3 regions of the Sphingorhabdus sp. M41 genome follow, and region 1 is predicted to be linked to each of the others. Evidence: predicted binding sites of a transcription regulator. Region 1 holds the regulator's gene; each other region holds the start of a gene.
What was found. The regulator LexA, encoded in region 1, represses DNA repair genes until DNA is damaged. The targets are predictions, from matches to a motif close to GTTCCNCNCTTGTTCT.
Positions count from the first base shown of each region.

Region 2: AZE99_RS05680 (ATP-dependent helicase) is a predicted target of LexA. The motif match lies at 1,248-1,263, and genes of this name have one in related genera.
Region 3: AZE99_RS13070 (DUF4345 domain-containing protein) is a predicted target of LexA. The motif match lies at 2,617-2,632, and genes of this name have one in related genera.

Region 1 covers NZ_CP014545.1:1,299,465-1,304,408, reverse strand. Annotated here, with positions in the region: gene AZE99_RS06240 (GGDEF domain-containing protein) at 237-1,466, shown strand; gene lexA (transcriptional repressor LexA) at 1,665-2,357, shown strand; gene AZE99_RS06230 (ComEC/Rec2 family competence protein) at 2,351-4,567, opposite strand; gene gltX (glutamate--tRNA ligase) at 4,638-4,944, shown strand, end outside.
Region 2 covers NZ_CP014545.1:1,177,176-1,182,119, reverse strand. Annotated here, with positions in the region: gene rsmD (16S rRNA (guanine(966)-N(2))-methyltransferase RsmD) at 22-564, shown strand; gene AZE99_RS16425 (hypothetical protein) at 561-686, opposite strand; gene AZE99_RS05685 (hypothetical protein) at 838-1,128, opposite strand; gene AZE99_RS05680 (ATP-dependent helicase) at 1,267-3,570, shown strand; gene AZE99_RS16075 (LPXTG cell wall anchor domain-containing protein) at 3,589-3,690, opposite strand; gene AZE99_RS05675 (hypothetical protein) at 3,704-3,946, opposite strand; gene AZE99_RS16265 (hypothetical protein) at 3,968-4,108, opposite strand; gene AZE99_RS05670 (aspartyl/asparaginyl beta-hydroxylase domain-containing protein) at 4,527-4,944, shown strand, end outside.
Region 3 covers NZ_CP014545.1:2,758,477-2,763,420, reverse strand. Annotated here, with positions in the region: gene AZE99_RS13080 (hypothetical protein) at 118-849, opposite strand; gene AZE99_RS13075 (cytochrome P450) at 1,018-2,415, shown strand; gene AZE99_RS13070 (DUF4345 domain-containing protein) at 2,639-3,010, shown strand; gene AZE99_RS13065 (low molecular weight protein tyrosine phosphatase family protein) at 3,007-3,342, opposite strand; gene uvrA (excinuclease ABC subunit UvrA) at 3,339-4,944, opposite strand, start outside.

The DNA.
Region 1 (4,944 bases):
CGCTATCGGTACCTTGATAGCGCACTGAACGGCTGAGATCCGGTGTCCTTCAAACGTATCTGACGGGAATGAAAAATACCGTGCGCAGATAGAAGGTTGGCCAGCGCTGGGCAAAGTGGGGTCGTCGAGACGTCCAATTGTGTGAGACAATTAAAAATCCATGGACAAAGTCCGATTCCGAAACGCGCCATTAACCTTATTGGACTAACCGACTGGAAAAGGAGCACTAAGGGTCGATGCAGACGCAAATTCTTGGACTGGTAACACCGCTCATGGTGCTATTTTTCGCGGCGACCTTCGCAGTGCTTTGGCGAGTAGGACGCATGAAGCGTCACGTGCTCGGCTACGGCATTGCCTTCACCCTTTCTGCGGCGGGATTTCTGATCACCCATTTGCTGCCTGCTGATGCTTTCTACGTCTTCCATTTGACGCAGTTTTTCTACACTATGGGCACGACGGTGATGCTGGTTTCGGTCTGCGAGCGCGCCGGGCAGCGGCTTCATCTAGGAAGCATGGCAGTCGTTTACCTCATTAGCGCATTGGTGCTGGGAGTGGCTGTCAGCTTATCCAACGAAGTCGCTTCGCGGCTGGTCATCGTCAATATGGGCTACGGTGTCATGTTCGCCATGGGCGTGACGACGCTCCTCACCGCGCGGCGCCGCAAAGTGTTCGATGTTGCGATCATCGCGGTCATGGCGTTTCATGCTGCCGATTTCCTCTTAAGACCAACCTTGACCCTGTTGTTTGAGCAGGCGATTCCGGCCGAGGTCTATCGGGACTCGATCTATTATTCCCTAATCGGGCTTGTTCTCGGAGTGAAAGGCGTGACCACCGCCACGGTTCTGATCGGTGCGACAATCGCCGAATGGACGACTTCGCTGCGGGAAAGCAGTGAGCGTGATGCGCTCAGCGGGCTGTGCAACCGGGGTGCGTTTGAAGAGTCGATGCGAAATCTTCTCCCACGTGCGCAGACGGAGGGACTGCCACTGAGCCTGGTGGTAGTCGATATCGACCACTTCAAGAAAGTGAACGACATTTGGGGGCACCAGGCGGGCGACCAGGCGATCGCGGGCATTGGCAAACTCATCGGAAACATGGTGCGTGGATGTGACACGGCCGGCCGAATCGGCGGAGAGGAGTTCTGCATCGCCATCTGGAATTGCCCGAATAACGCTGCAGAGCAGTCGGCCGACCGAATCCGGCGGGCATTCGAAAGTCTCGAGCATTCCGGCCTGAGCAACGATGTCCGTCTGACTGCGAGTTTTGGCGTGGCCACAGCCCGTAATGGGGAGACATATGAGCAGTTGTTCGCGCGAACCGATGCTGCGCTCTACAGGGCCAAGTCGAGCGGCCGGAACCGTGTCGAGAATGCCGAAGAACGCAATCTGAAAGCGGAACGCCCTCTGAAAGAGCCCGAGCCCCCACTAAAATCAGAACAAATCAGGTTTAAGCGCGCATTGGGCTGATCAATAGTCCGCTGGACACTGCTCGACAACCTGCTTGGCAGGCTATGCATACATAATATGTCCTCGCGCTCCCCGCGCTGTCGCTGCAAGGATTGCCGTCGCGCTTCAACAGCCCGGACCCTGTGTGCTTTCCCGCTTGACTTCCCCCGTTTTGTTTCTTAATTGTTCTTTATTCGTTCCCAGAACAGGACACTGGACATGCTCACGCAAAAGCAACATGAACTCCTCTGCTTCATTGATGAAAAACTCAAGGATAGCGGCGTTTCCCCCTCGTTCGAGGAAATGAAGGAAGCGCTGGGGCTCAAGTCCAAGTCCGGCATTCACCGATTGATCAGCGCGCTCGAGGAGCGGCACTTCATCCGCCGCCTGCCCAACCGGGCGCGGGCGCTGGAAGTGTTGAAACTGCCGGAAGGTGGCGTGCAGGAAGCGGCCCCATCAAATGTTGTCTCGCTGCACCCGGAAACGCCGGTGCGCGAAGTCATTTCCAATCCTGCTCCGGCTGCCAATAATGATGTCCTGGAAATCCCGCTGCACGGCCGCATCGCCGCCGGCGCGCCGATCGAGGCGATGGAAGGCCAGTCGGCGCTCAGCGTTCCTGCCGCCCTGCTCGGCCCCGGCGAGCATTATGCGCTGGAAGTATCCGGTGATTCGATGATCGACGCGGGTATCCTCGATGGCGATTATGCGCTGATCCAGAAAACCGAAGTCGCGCGCGATGGCGAGATTGTTGTGGCGCTGATCCACGAGGAAGAAGCGACGCTGAAATATCTCCGCAAGGATGGCCGGAGCATCCGCCTCGATCCCGCCAATGCCGCCTATGAGCCGCAGATTTATGGCGAAGGCGAAGTGCGCATCCAGGGCAAGATGGCCGGATTGCTGCGCCGCTACTGATCCGGCCTGCCGCTGTCGTTACCACCATTCCTGACGGAGCGATAGCGGGTCCATATATGCCTGCCGGTCCAGCCGAGCGCGGTGGATATTTTCTGCCTTTCCAGATCGATGGTCATGCCGCCGACCTGTGACAGCAGGTTGCGGTCAGCCTTCAGCCAGCGCGGCTGGCAACTTGCCGGCAGCCACCGATCACTGACGACGATATCGGCGCGGCGACAGGCTGCGGACAGAGCCAGAGCGGAAATATAATGCGAGCTGCGGGTCGCCAATATATGCCAGTCACGTCCGTCCGTGCGCAAAGTGACCAGACAGCTGTCAGCATTGCAATCGGCATTCGTCCAGTCTTCCAGCGCCTGCGATTCCCCTTCTACTCCGGCATTTTCCCGGATAATGTCGCGAATGAAATCACCGCTGCGTGTGCGCAACATCGCCAGCTCGCCCTGATCGTTGCGAATGCCGACATGGCGGCCGTCGCCGGTGATATAGATATCGGGCGCGCGGGTGTTGGCGATCAACAGCGCTCCGATCATCGCCGGAATCGCCCCCAGATAACGCCAGCGTTCTCGCCACAGACAAAGCCACAGCCCGCCAAGCAGCACCAATCCGAACGCGAGCACCGGCATAGTCGGCGACATCGTCACCGCGCCGGGTCTACTCGAGACAAAATGGGCAAGCCCGATCAGGCTGCTCAGCGCCTGCTCGCAGAGCCACCAGACCGGCGCGCCAAGACCCACGCTGTCCAGCACCAGAGCCAGCGCCTCCAGCGGCATGATCACGAATGTTGTCAGCGGGATAGCGACGATATTGGCCAATGCGCCATAAAGCCCCGCCTTGTGAAAATGATAGAGCGCGATCGGCATCAGCGCGATTTCCACCACCAGCCCGGTAAGGAACAGCGCAAAAATAAAACGTCCGGCGCGGCGCAACAGATTTTCCTCGCGCAGCATGACCAGCGCCTTAATCTGCGGATGCTCGTGCAACGCAATGATCGCGGTAACCGCCGCGAAGCTGAGCTGAAAGCTCGGTCCCACCAGCGATTCGGGCCAGAAAATCAACACGAAGAGCGCGCCGGCAGCGACCATCCGCAAGGTGATCGCGCTGCGCCCCATCATCAGCGCCACCAGCACCAGCAAGGCCGCGACACAGGCCCGAATCGTCGGCACCTGCGCTCCGGTCAACAAGGTATAGGCGACCGCCGCCAGCGCCGCGCATCCGGCCGCCACGACCGGTAACCGAAAGCGCAGCGCCAGTGTCGGTGAGAGAGCGAGACTTTTGAGCACCATCAGATAAATCGCCCCGACAACCGCAGTGACATGCAGCCCGCTGATCGAGAGCAGATGCGCCAGCCCGCTGCGCCGCATCGCTTCGGCATCCGCTTCGGCAATCGCGCCGCGATCCCCGGTGGCCAGGGTCACGCCAATCGCACCGGCAGCGCCGGCCATCCGCGCCTGTACATGAGCCGAGAGCTGTTGTCGGTATCGCGACAGCGCGAAAAGCGGATCGGCGCGGCGCAATATCTGAATAGCGCCCAGCGCCTGGCCGGTCGCGCCGAGCCCCTGAAACCAGGCCCTTTCGGAAAAATCATAGGCCCCCGGCAGCGCCGGCATCGCCGGTGGCATCAGCCGGGCGCGCAGCTGGATCAGGGCACCGTCCTGCAAATCGGGACTGGCCCGGTCAAGCGGCACATTCACCCGAACTCGCGGCGGCAATTCGGGATTTTCGCCGGTGCCAAGCGTCAGCCGCACCATATCGCGCGCTAAAACCGGCTCGACCCGCTCGATCTCCGCGTTGAAAGTGACGACAATTGGTCGTTCCAGCACCGGCGCAGCGACGCTCCATGAACGCAGCCAGATCAGCGCGCAGCCTATGGCGGCCAGCAGCGCGAACCAGAATAAAGCCTTGCCTGCGCGCGTATCTCGCCCGTTCATGACCGCAATCAGGCCGAGCCCGCCGCACAGACTTATAAACGCCAGCCACCAGGCGGGGTTGGCCAGATTGAACCAGGACGCAATGCCGCAGCCAAGCGCCACCGGCACCCATAAGGGAAGCTGGTCCCGCTCCTTCTCGAGCTGCATTTCAATCAATTTGGGGAGTTGCGGCCCGCGCCGGAAATCAGACAATTGTCGCGGGTGAAACAGCGTGCTAAGGGCGGTGCCAGTCGAACCGGAACCGGTGCCTAAGGTGCCATTCGGGCTCAATCCATCCCGCATTTCAAATACCTATCACAGGGACCTTGCAAGCGTGAATTCAAATGATGCTGAACAGCCGAAAGAGACAAATATGGTCGTAACCCGCTTTGCCCCCTCCCCAACCGGGTTCCTGCATATTGGCGGCGCGCGAACCGCGATGTTCAACTGGCTATTTGCTCGGCATCACGGCGGCAAAGCGCTGCTTCGCATCGAGGATACCGACAAGGCGCGCTCCACCCAGGAAGCGATTGATGCGATTTCTGAAGGGCTTGAATGGCTTGGCCTCGACTGGGATGGCGAAACCGTCTTCCAGTCCGAACGCGCCGAACGCCATGCTGAAGTTGCCCATGAATTGCTGGCATCCGGCAATGCCTATAAATGTTTCGCCACACCCGAAG
Region 2 (4,944 bases), 120 kb from region 1:
GCTTTGCCTCTCGGAAAAGATATGCGCATAATCGCAGGAAAATGGCGCGGCAGAAAAATCGTCGCACCCAAGGGCGAGACCACACGGCCGACAGCCGACCGCACGCGCGAACGGCTGTTTTCGATGCTGACCAGCCGACTCGGCGATTTCGAGGATCTGCAGATACTCGACCTGTTTTCCGGTTCGGGTGCGTTGGGCCTGGAAGCGCTGTCACGCGGCGCCGGACATTGCACTTTCGTCGAACAGGACAAGGACGCGCTCAGGGCGCTGGAAAAAAATATCGAAACTTTGGGAGCAGATGCCGATGTCCGGATCGGATCAGTTCTCCACCTGGGCGCAGCGCGCAAGCCTTATGATCTGATCCTGATGGACCCGCCTTATGATTCGGGTGCTGGTGCGGTGGCGCTGGACAAGCTGGGACGCCACGGCTGGTTCGCGCCTTCAAGCTGGATCGCTATTGAAACCGGCAGAAACGAGGATGTTGTCGTCAAGGGATATAATCTGGATTGTGTCCGCGATAGCGGCAAGGCGCGGATCCATATCCTGCGCCCGGAAGGGATCTAGCCTTCCATCGACGCGGTCAGTGACGCGGTTTGCTGATGATCCAGCTGGGTGCTGCTATAGAATGTGGTAGCAGCCATCAACAGCGTGGCGATGATCGCACTTGTGGTCAGTCTTTTGCTCATTTGAAACTCCTTGGCCTGTGCTTTGACGTCCATGGATTAACAAATGGTGCATCGCAACATAACTTACAACCTGTCCTTTAGGGTATACTATGGAAAAGGCGAGACAACCGGTTGCGCTGCCTCGCCTTTTCAAGCCAAATCGCCAAAACGATTACATTTCGCTAGCAGGTTTCCCGGGCCAATAGTCGAGCGCCCGGTTGCCGAAATTCAATCCCGCTTCGCGTGGGTTGATGCAGCCGTCGGTCACATCGCCTCCGCACACTTGATATTCCTTGTCATTCAACATGATTGTCTGGGCACGGCCATTCGCAGCTTTTTGCAGCACCTCGGCCTTTGCCTCCGTTTTGGCACCATCCGGCATTTCGCTCTGGGTGGCATTGGCAGCGCCTGAAAAAGCCATGGTTGCGGCCGTTATAGCGCTCAAAATTGTGATCTTACGCATGTTGATCTCCAGCTAAATTGTTCCTGCCTACAAAACAGCCGGGTGGGAAAATGGTTCCCTCAGGCGTATCGGACGCATAAACATAAAAGCATGATTGGGGCCTTGCTCCGCTGCGCGATGTTCCCTAACTGTTCACCTGTGACCGATATAGTCAATATACCGAACGAGAATGATCCTCCCTATGTCCGCGGCCTGAATGTGCCGCAGCGAGAGGCCGTGCTGACCACCGAAGGCCCGGTGCTGGTGCTGGCTGGCGCTGGCACGGGCAAGACCGCTGCCCTGACCCGGCGGCTGGCGCATATCGTTTTCTCGCGCAAGGCCTGGCCGAGCGAGATTCTCGCCGTCACCTTCACCAACAAGGCCGCCCGCGAGATGAAGGAGCGGATTGCGTCGATCGTCGGCGAGAGTTTTGAAGGCATGCCGTGGCTCGGCACCTTCCACAGTATCGGCGCGAAAATGCTGCGCCAGCATGCCGAACTGGTCGGCCTGCAGAGCAATTTCACCATACTCGACACCGATGACCAGCTAAGGCTGCTCAAGCAAATGATCCAGGCCGCTGAAATCGACGAGAAACGCTGGCCGCCGAGGATGCTGGCCGGCCTGATCGACCAGTGGAAGAACCGGGGTCTCAACCCGCAGGATCTCGATGCCAACGAGAATGAACGCTATGCCAATGGCCGCGGACAGGAATTTTACGCAGCCTATCAGGCCCGGCTGAAGGCGCTAAACGCATGCGACTTTGGTGACCTGCTGCTCCATATCCTGAACCTGCTGAAGACCAACCGCGAGATTTTGAAACGCTATCAGGAGCGCTTCAAATATATATTGGTCGACGAATATCAGGACACCAACAGCTCGCAATATCTGTGGCTGCGGCTGCTCGCCCAGAGCCACCAGAATATCTGCTGCGTCGGCGATGATGACCAGTCAATCTATTCATGGCGCGGCGCGGAAGTCGCCAATATCCTGCGCTTCGAGAAGGATTTTCCCGAGGCGACAGTGGTCAAGCTGGAGCAGAATTACCGCTCCACCCCGCATATTCTCGCCGCTGCCTCCGGCCTGATCAACCATAATAGCGGCCGCCTCGGCAAGACCCTGTGGACCGAAGAAACCGAAGGCGACAAGGTACAGGTCATCGGCGTCTGGGATGGCCCGGAAGAAGCCCGGCGCATCGGCGATGAAATCGAATCGCTGCAGCAGCTCAAGCAAGTCTCGCTCAACGATGTCGCAATTCTTGTCCGCGCCCAGTTCCAGACCCGCGAGTTCGAGGACCGGTTCATCTCTATCGGCATGCCGTACAAGATCATTGGCGGCTTCCGCTTCTATGAACGCGCCGAAATCCGCGACGCCCTCGCCTATCTCCGCGTGATCACCCAGCCCTCGGATGATCTCGCTTTCGAACGGATCGTCAACACGCCGAAACGCGGTCTTGGCGACAAGACGATAGAAAAAGTCCACCGGCTTGCCCGCGCGCAGGGCATCCCCCTCGCCGCCGCTGCGCTCAGCATCTGCGACACCGACGAACTGCCGCCGCGCGCGCGCAACACCTTGCTCGAACTGATGCGCAATTTCATCCGCTGGCGCGACATGGCCGCCGACACCGATCATGCCGAACTCGCCCGGGTCGTTCTCGACGAATGCGGCTATACGACGATGCTGCAGGCCGACCGCTCGACCGAAGCCGCTGGCCGTCTGGAAAATCTGACGGAACTCGCCCGCGCGATGGAAGAATATGAAACGCTCGGCGAATTTCTCGAGCATGTTTCGCTGGTCATGGACAATGACGCCCGCGACGACGAGGCCAAGGTCACGATCATGACCATGCACGGCGCCAAGGGTCTGGAATATGATCATGTTTTCTGCGTCGGCTGGGAGGAAGGCGTGTTCCCGTCACAGCGCAGCCTCGACGAGGGCGGCAATGCCAGCCTCGAGGAAGAACGCCGCCTCGCCTATGTCGCGATCACCCGGGCCAAGAAAAAATGCACCATCTTTCATGCTGCCAACCGGCGCATCTACGGCCAGTGGAACAGCTCGATCCCGTCACGCTTCATCAGCGAATTGCCCGACGACCATATCGAGCATGAAAGCAGCATGAGCGGCGGCGAAAGCCTGTGGCGCGCCAACTGGAGCGAGAATAGCGATCCGTTCGCCCATCTCGCCGCGACAAATGCAACAAGAGCCGGCAAACGCGGGCCCGGCTGGCAACGCGCAGCGTCTGCACCGGGCGGGTTCGACAAAAACCCGCGTGTTATCAAGGAGGCCCGCCGCAGCGCCGTGTCGCTAGGCAACAAGGGTCGCGATGATGTGACCGTCGGCATGCGCGTTTTCCACACCAAATTCGGCTATGGCGAAGTGAAGGTGAAGGAAGGCAACAAGCTGGAAATTGCGTTCGAGAAGTCGGGTGACAAAAGGGTGCTGGATAGTTTTGTCGAAGTCGCCTGAACCAAGCAATCCTCTCTATCAGTAACCACCGCGTTTCTTTTTATTTCTCTTCCGGGCCACCAATATGCCTGCACTTATGCTGACCACCATCAGCGCAATCAAACCATAAGCAATCATCAATCGTAGCTCCATTTCAATTCCCGTCCTGCGCTATGTCGGCATCTGTTTCTTCTGCAAATTCAAGCGTGATCTCTGCATCCAGCTTGTCGCGGGGACTCAAATGACCGGCTTCGCGTTTTTCGGCCTGGATGGCTTCGATCCCCCATGCCTTTGCCGCTGCAGCCGCGACTTTGCGTCGGCTTTCCAGTGGATCATTGGTCGCGAGAGCAAGCTGTAACGCTTCCTGTTCGCGGCATGTTTCTGCCTTTACGCGCATCGTGGTGTTCCTTTTGTTAGATTAAGTCCCACGATTGCTTTTGATATTGTCGAGGCCTGGCACGACGCCGGATTTGGTCGAAGGATTGGACGCATTGGTCTTTTTCTTCTCGGCCTTGGGCTTGCGGACTTCGCGGTTGGATTTCTTCTGCGATTTGGCCATGATATTTCCTTGCAATGTGATTTTGGGGCGGCAATCTGCGGTCCTGCCTCAAGGAGGCGACCGAACGGATCGACTGTCGGCGAACAAGTTCAAACGATAATGCTGCGAATGATGTCCTGCCTCAGGAAAGCCGATCAGAGTTATTTCTGAACGTGAAGAGACAATGCCAGTGTGGATCGCCTTCGAACGGTCACAATGGCCTGTAGAGCATATAGGGAGCCAGAAAGCTTATTGTAAGGCTTGAGCGTTTCGTACCGACATAATATTCCCGCCAATCGGTTGCTCCGGAAGTCAGCACAATACAATGGGCCTGCCATCCCGGCATTGCCTTCAGGGCGCTCTTTCCACCATGGCCCGGTTCGGCAAATCTATCTTTGGACGCGCTTGTCTCCTCCAAGTTCTGCGCTATAAACTGGCCATGAACCCAGATACAGACACAAGAGACTCCCTGCTTGGTGAGGCGGTTTCCGCACTGCGCAGTGGCAATGATGCTATCGCCGAAGCAGCGCTGCAAAAACTGTTGGCGGCCGACAAGCGCCATCTTGCTGCGCTGTTCCTGATGGGTGAGCTGAAGGCGCGGGTGGACGATGACCGGGCAGCAAACGGCTTTTACAGGGCGGCCCTGAACATGGTCAGTGCCGGTGCTGCGGTTTCGGATGACCTGCGGCCCAAGATAAAACAGGCGGAAGAATTTCTGGCCGGAGCCCATGGCCGTTTTGAAGCCTTTTTGTTTCGCAAACTGGATGAATCCGGACTGGCGGGCAATGACACGCCGATTCCGGTTCGCCACGCCATCGATCTGCTGATGGGTCGCAAGGAAATTTTCTACCAGAAAC
Region 3 (4,944 bases), 1.5 Mb from region 1:
ACTAAGGCGGGTCCGTCCCGGCACTTTTCGCGAAACATAGCAGAAGTCCCAGGGACAAACTTGCCGGCACGGCTCATGCACGGGACGGGGGTCTCGGCTAATAAACGTCAGGACGAGCTATTCGTCGCTGATGCGTTCGCGCTCGCTGCGGCTCGTTCTGGGTGAATAGCGGGGACGTTCCGGACGGGGAGGTCTGGATGTCTGAACGGGCGGGGGAGCCGGCTGTGGGCGGGCCTGCCGCTGTTCGACGGCTTGTGCCGGACGGCGATCTGGACGGCCCGTCCGATCACCGCGGTTGCGATCCTGGGTGGTCTGCGCGGAGCTGTCGGGCCTGACTATTCTCGTCGTCGGGCGATTGCTGCGTTGGTCGCGGGTAGCGCGATTGTCACGGACATTGTCATTGCCGCGATAATTGCTGCGCCTTTGCCCTCCGACGCCGTCGCCCCGCTCATAGCGATGGTCACGCCGCTCGGCGTGCCGGTTCGGGTTCGAGTGGCGTTCTCTGAAATATCGTCCACCATATGTGGCGCGCTGCCGGGCCCAATAACGCCGGTCATTGTCGCGCATCGCAAGCCGCCTGCCCCCACGATCGAAGATATAGATGCCGTATCCGGGATAATAATATTGATCATACCAGCCGCCGCCATAGCCGATATTGGCAAAGCCATAGCCATAGTCGCAGGCATAATAGTCGTCGAACGGCGCGTAGGGATCGCAGTCATAGCCTGCGTTGTTGACATAGCCGTCGCCATAATAGCCGGCGCCGCCATAGATGCAGCCGCTCAGGCTCAACAATGCGCCAGCCGCCACAACAGACTTCAATAGTCGGGGCATCGCAAATTTGCTCATGGTCATTTCCTAGAAATCGGGCCTGCGCCTTCGGCTACAAAGGGTTCGATTTTAATATTGGTACGAGACTTAATTCATCGCGATTGAATAGCTTATGAATGGAGTCACTTGCTGACACTGGTGAAAGTAGTTAATGAGTCGATTAAATAACAGTTTAGGAGCTCTCCCTTGGCCACTATCGCAGAAAAACCGCATGGATATCCCTATCAGGAAAGCGCCAACCCGCATTGGGTGAAGCCGCCGAGCCAAGAACAGCTGGCACATATCCCCGGGGAACAGGGCTTGCCGATCGTTGGAACCACATTGAAGGTCATCAAGGATCCGATCGGGTTCGGTCAATATATGTTCCAGCGCTATGGCTCGGTCTATCGCACTTATAGCTTCGGCAAGCAGAATGTCATGATGCTCGGTGCCGACGCGACCGAACTGGTGATGTTCAACAAGGACAAGATTTTTTCCAGTGAACAGGGCTGGGGACCAGTGCTCAACAATCTTTTCCCGCGCGGATTGATGCTGATGGATTTCGAGCGGCACAGAGCCGATCGAAAAGCGCTCTCCGTGGCCTTCAAACCCGGCCCGATGAAACATCATTGCGAGGTACTCGGCACCGGCATCCTGGACCGCGTTGGTGACTGGAGCGGTACCGAATTCGAATTTTATCCGGCAATCAAGTCGCTGTCGCTTGATACTGCAGCGAGCGCCATTCTCGGCATTCCCTGGGGACCGGAAGCGGACAAGATCAACGAGGCCTTTGTCGACGAAGTGCAGGCTTCGATCGGTGTTGTTCGCAAGCCCATCCCGTTCACCAAGATGTGGAAGGGCGTGAAAGCGCGCGAATATCTGCTCGAATATTTCACGCCGCAGGTGAAAGAACGGCGCGCCAAGGGCGGCGAGGATATCTTCACCCAGATCTGTCTTGCAACCCATGAAAATGGCGAGTTGCTGACCGAGGACGAAGTCGTCGATCACATGAACTTCCTGATGATGGCGGCGCATGACACGATCACCTCTTCGGCGACCAGCATGACCTATCTGCTTGCCAAGCATCCCGAATGGCAGGACCGCTTGCGCGAGGAATGCCTGTCGGTTGCACCGGCCGGCACGGTGCTCACCATTGAACAGCTGGGCAAGCTGCAACTGACCGAAATGGCGTTCAAGGAAGCGCTGCGCATGATTCCGCCAGTGCCGAGTATCCCGCGCCGTGCGCTAAAGGATTTTACGTTCCGCAACTATACGATCCCCGCGGGCACCAATATTGGCATCAGCCCGCAATTTGTCCACAAGATGGAAAAGCATTGGCCCGACCCGGACAAGTTCGATCCGTTGCGTTTCACGCCGGAGAATTCGGCCGGTCGGCACAAATATGCCTGGGTGCCGTTTGGCGGCGGCGCGCATATGTGCCTGGGACTTCATTTCGCCTATATGCAGATCAAGATATTGATGCACGCGATGCTGACCCAGCATCGTGTGGTTCTGCAAGGCGGGCCGGATTACGAACCCAATTGGCAGGTCTTCCCGATCCCGCAACCGAGAGACGGGCTGCCGGTGCGACTCGAGCGGCTTTAGTCGCGGAGCCGGGTCCGCTATCTGGCGGCGATCATTGGAAAAATTTGCTGGCCCGGCAGGGGAGAGCGAAATTGACAGCCTGACCCTGCCGTGTCACTCTTAAGGTCTAAGCACGGGGGATCATGATATTTTTTCGGATATATCGTCCAGCCGATTCCGGGGGCCTAGGGTTGCAATGAGCCTTTTTCCTTGAGGGGAAAAGGCACAATAGGGGAAAAACAAAATGGTAGCATTTCGCATTGTCACGATATTGATCGGCCTAATCCCGCTCTGGTTCGGAGTGAACGGTATATTTTGGGGTGCGACCGAACATATGGGTGCGGAACCGTTCAGCAATGCGATGGACAACCAGTATCGCTATCTTTCGGGCGTCTATATTGGCGTCGCCATCATGATATTCCACAGCGCTGGCGATCTGCGGCGCCGGGCCAATCTGTTCCGCTTTGCGATGCTGTTCTTCTTCATCGGCGGCTGCGCGAGAGCCGTGTCCTATCTTACCGTGGGGCCCCCGCCGACCGAACAGATTGCCGCGATGGCTGTTGAACTGCTGTCACCGTTGCTACTGCTCTGGCAGGCCAAGGCGCTCCGTTATTAGGAGAAATATTCCGGAAATCTGGATTTGATGATCGCCACCAGGTCCGGGTTCATGAACTTGTAATTGTCCGGAATGGCCAGGTTGCGAACCGGCTTGTCCTTCAGCAGTCCGCCGAATTTCTGCGTGATCTTTTTCCTGTGGGCGGTCTCCATCACAAAGATCCGGTCCGCCCAGATAATCAGATCACCGGATAGCGGCGTCTCGGCATCGTTGTTTGTGCCGGCCGAGATGGCCGTCACTGCCTCCACGCCGTTCAGCACCGCTTCGGCGGTCGGACTGCGCAGTCGGTTGCGGGAACAGACAAACAGAAGCTGCGCAGTATGGCCGCTCACTTCGCGAGCATGTCCTTCAGATAGCTGCCGGTATAGCTTGCCTTGACCTTGGCGACCTCTTCCGGCGTGCCTTGCGCGACGATTTCGCCGCCGCGCACGCCGCCTTCGGGGCCGAGATCGATAATATGGTCGGCGGTCTTGATGACGTCGAGATTATGCTCGATCACGACCACGCTATTGCCCTGTTCGACCAGCTGGTGGAGCACCTGCAGCAGCTTGCGCACATCCTCGAAATGCAGGCCGGTGGTCGGTTCGTCGAGAATATAGAGCGTCTGTCCGGTTGACCGTTTCGACAATTCCTTGGCCAGCTTGACCCGCTGCGCCTCGCCGCCGGACAGGGTGGTCGCCTGCTGGCCAACCTTTACATAGCCGAGGCCTACTTCGTAGAGCATGGCCATCTTGTCACGGATCGGCGGGACCGCCTTGAAAAAGCTCACCGCATCCTCGACCGTCATGTCGAGAATATCGGCGATCGATTTGCCCTTGAACTTCACTTCCAGTGTCTCGCGATTATAGCGTTTGCCGCCGCATTCCTCGCAGGTCACATAGACATCGGGCAGGAAGTGCATCTCGATCTTGATCAGCCCGTCGCCGCGGCAGACTTCGCAGCGGCCGCCCTTGACGTTGAAGCTGAACCGGCCCGGTTTGTAGCCGCGGACCTGCGCTTCGGGCAGGCCGGCGAACCAGTCACGGATATTGGTGAAAGCGCCGGTATAGGTCGCCGGGTTGGAACGCGGTGTACGGCCGATAGGGGACTGGTCGATATCGATGACCTTGTCGCAATATTGCAGGCCGGTAATTTTCTCATGCGCGCCAGCAATCACCCGCGCACCATTGAGCGTCCGTGCCGCCGATGCGTAGAGCGTGTCGATGGTCAGCGAGCTTTTGCCCGAGCCCGACAGGCCGGTGATGCAGGTGAAAGTGCCGAGCGGGATCGAGGCGGTGACATTCTGCAGATTGTTGGCGGTCGCGCCGTGTACGGTCAGCTTCTTGCCATTGCCCTTGCGCCGCTTGGCCGGAACCTCGATTTCGCGCGTGCCGTTGAGATAGGCAGCGGTCAGCGATTTCTTCGATTTCAGGATCTGCTTGAGCGTTCCTTCGGCAACGACCTCGCCGCCATGGACACCGGCGCCCGGGCCCATGTCGACAACCCAGTCTGCGGTGCGAATGGCGTCTTCGTCATGCTCGACCACGATCACCGTATTGCCGAGATCGCGCAGCCGCTTGAGCGTGGTCAGCAGCCGGTCATTGTCGCGCTGGTGCAGGCCGATGCTCGGTTCGTCGAGTACATAGAGCACGCCGCTCAGGCCAGAGCCGATCTGGCTGGCGAGACGGATGCGCTGGCTTTCGCCGCCAGATAATGTGCCGCTGGTCCGGTCAAGATTGAGATAGTCGAGGCCGACATTGTTGAGGAAACCGAGACGCTCGATTATTTCCTTGAGGATCGGTTCGGCGATCTGGCTCTGGGTCTTGTTCAGCTGTGCGCCGAGACCCTCGAAAAATTCCAGGGCATCGCCGACGCTGCGTCGGGTTGATATACTAATATCCTCTCCCGCAATCTTGACCGCCAGCGCTTCCGGCTTGAGCCGCGCGCCGTGGCAG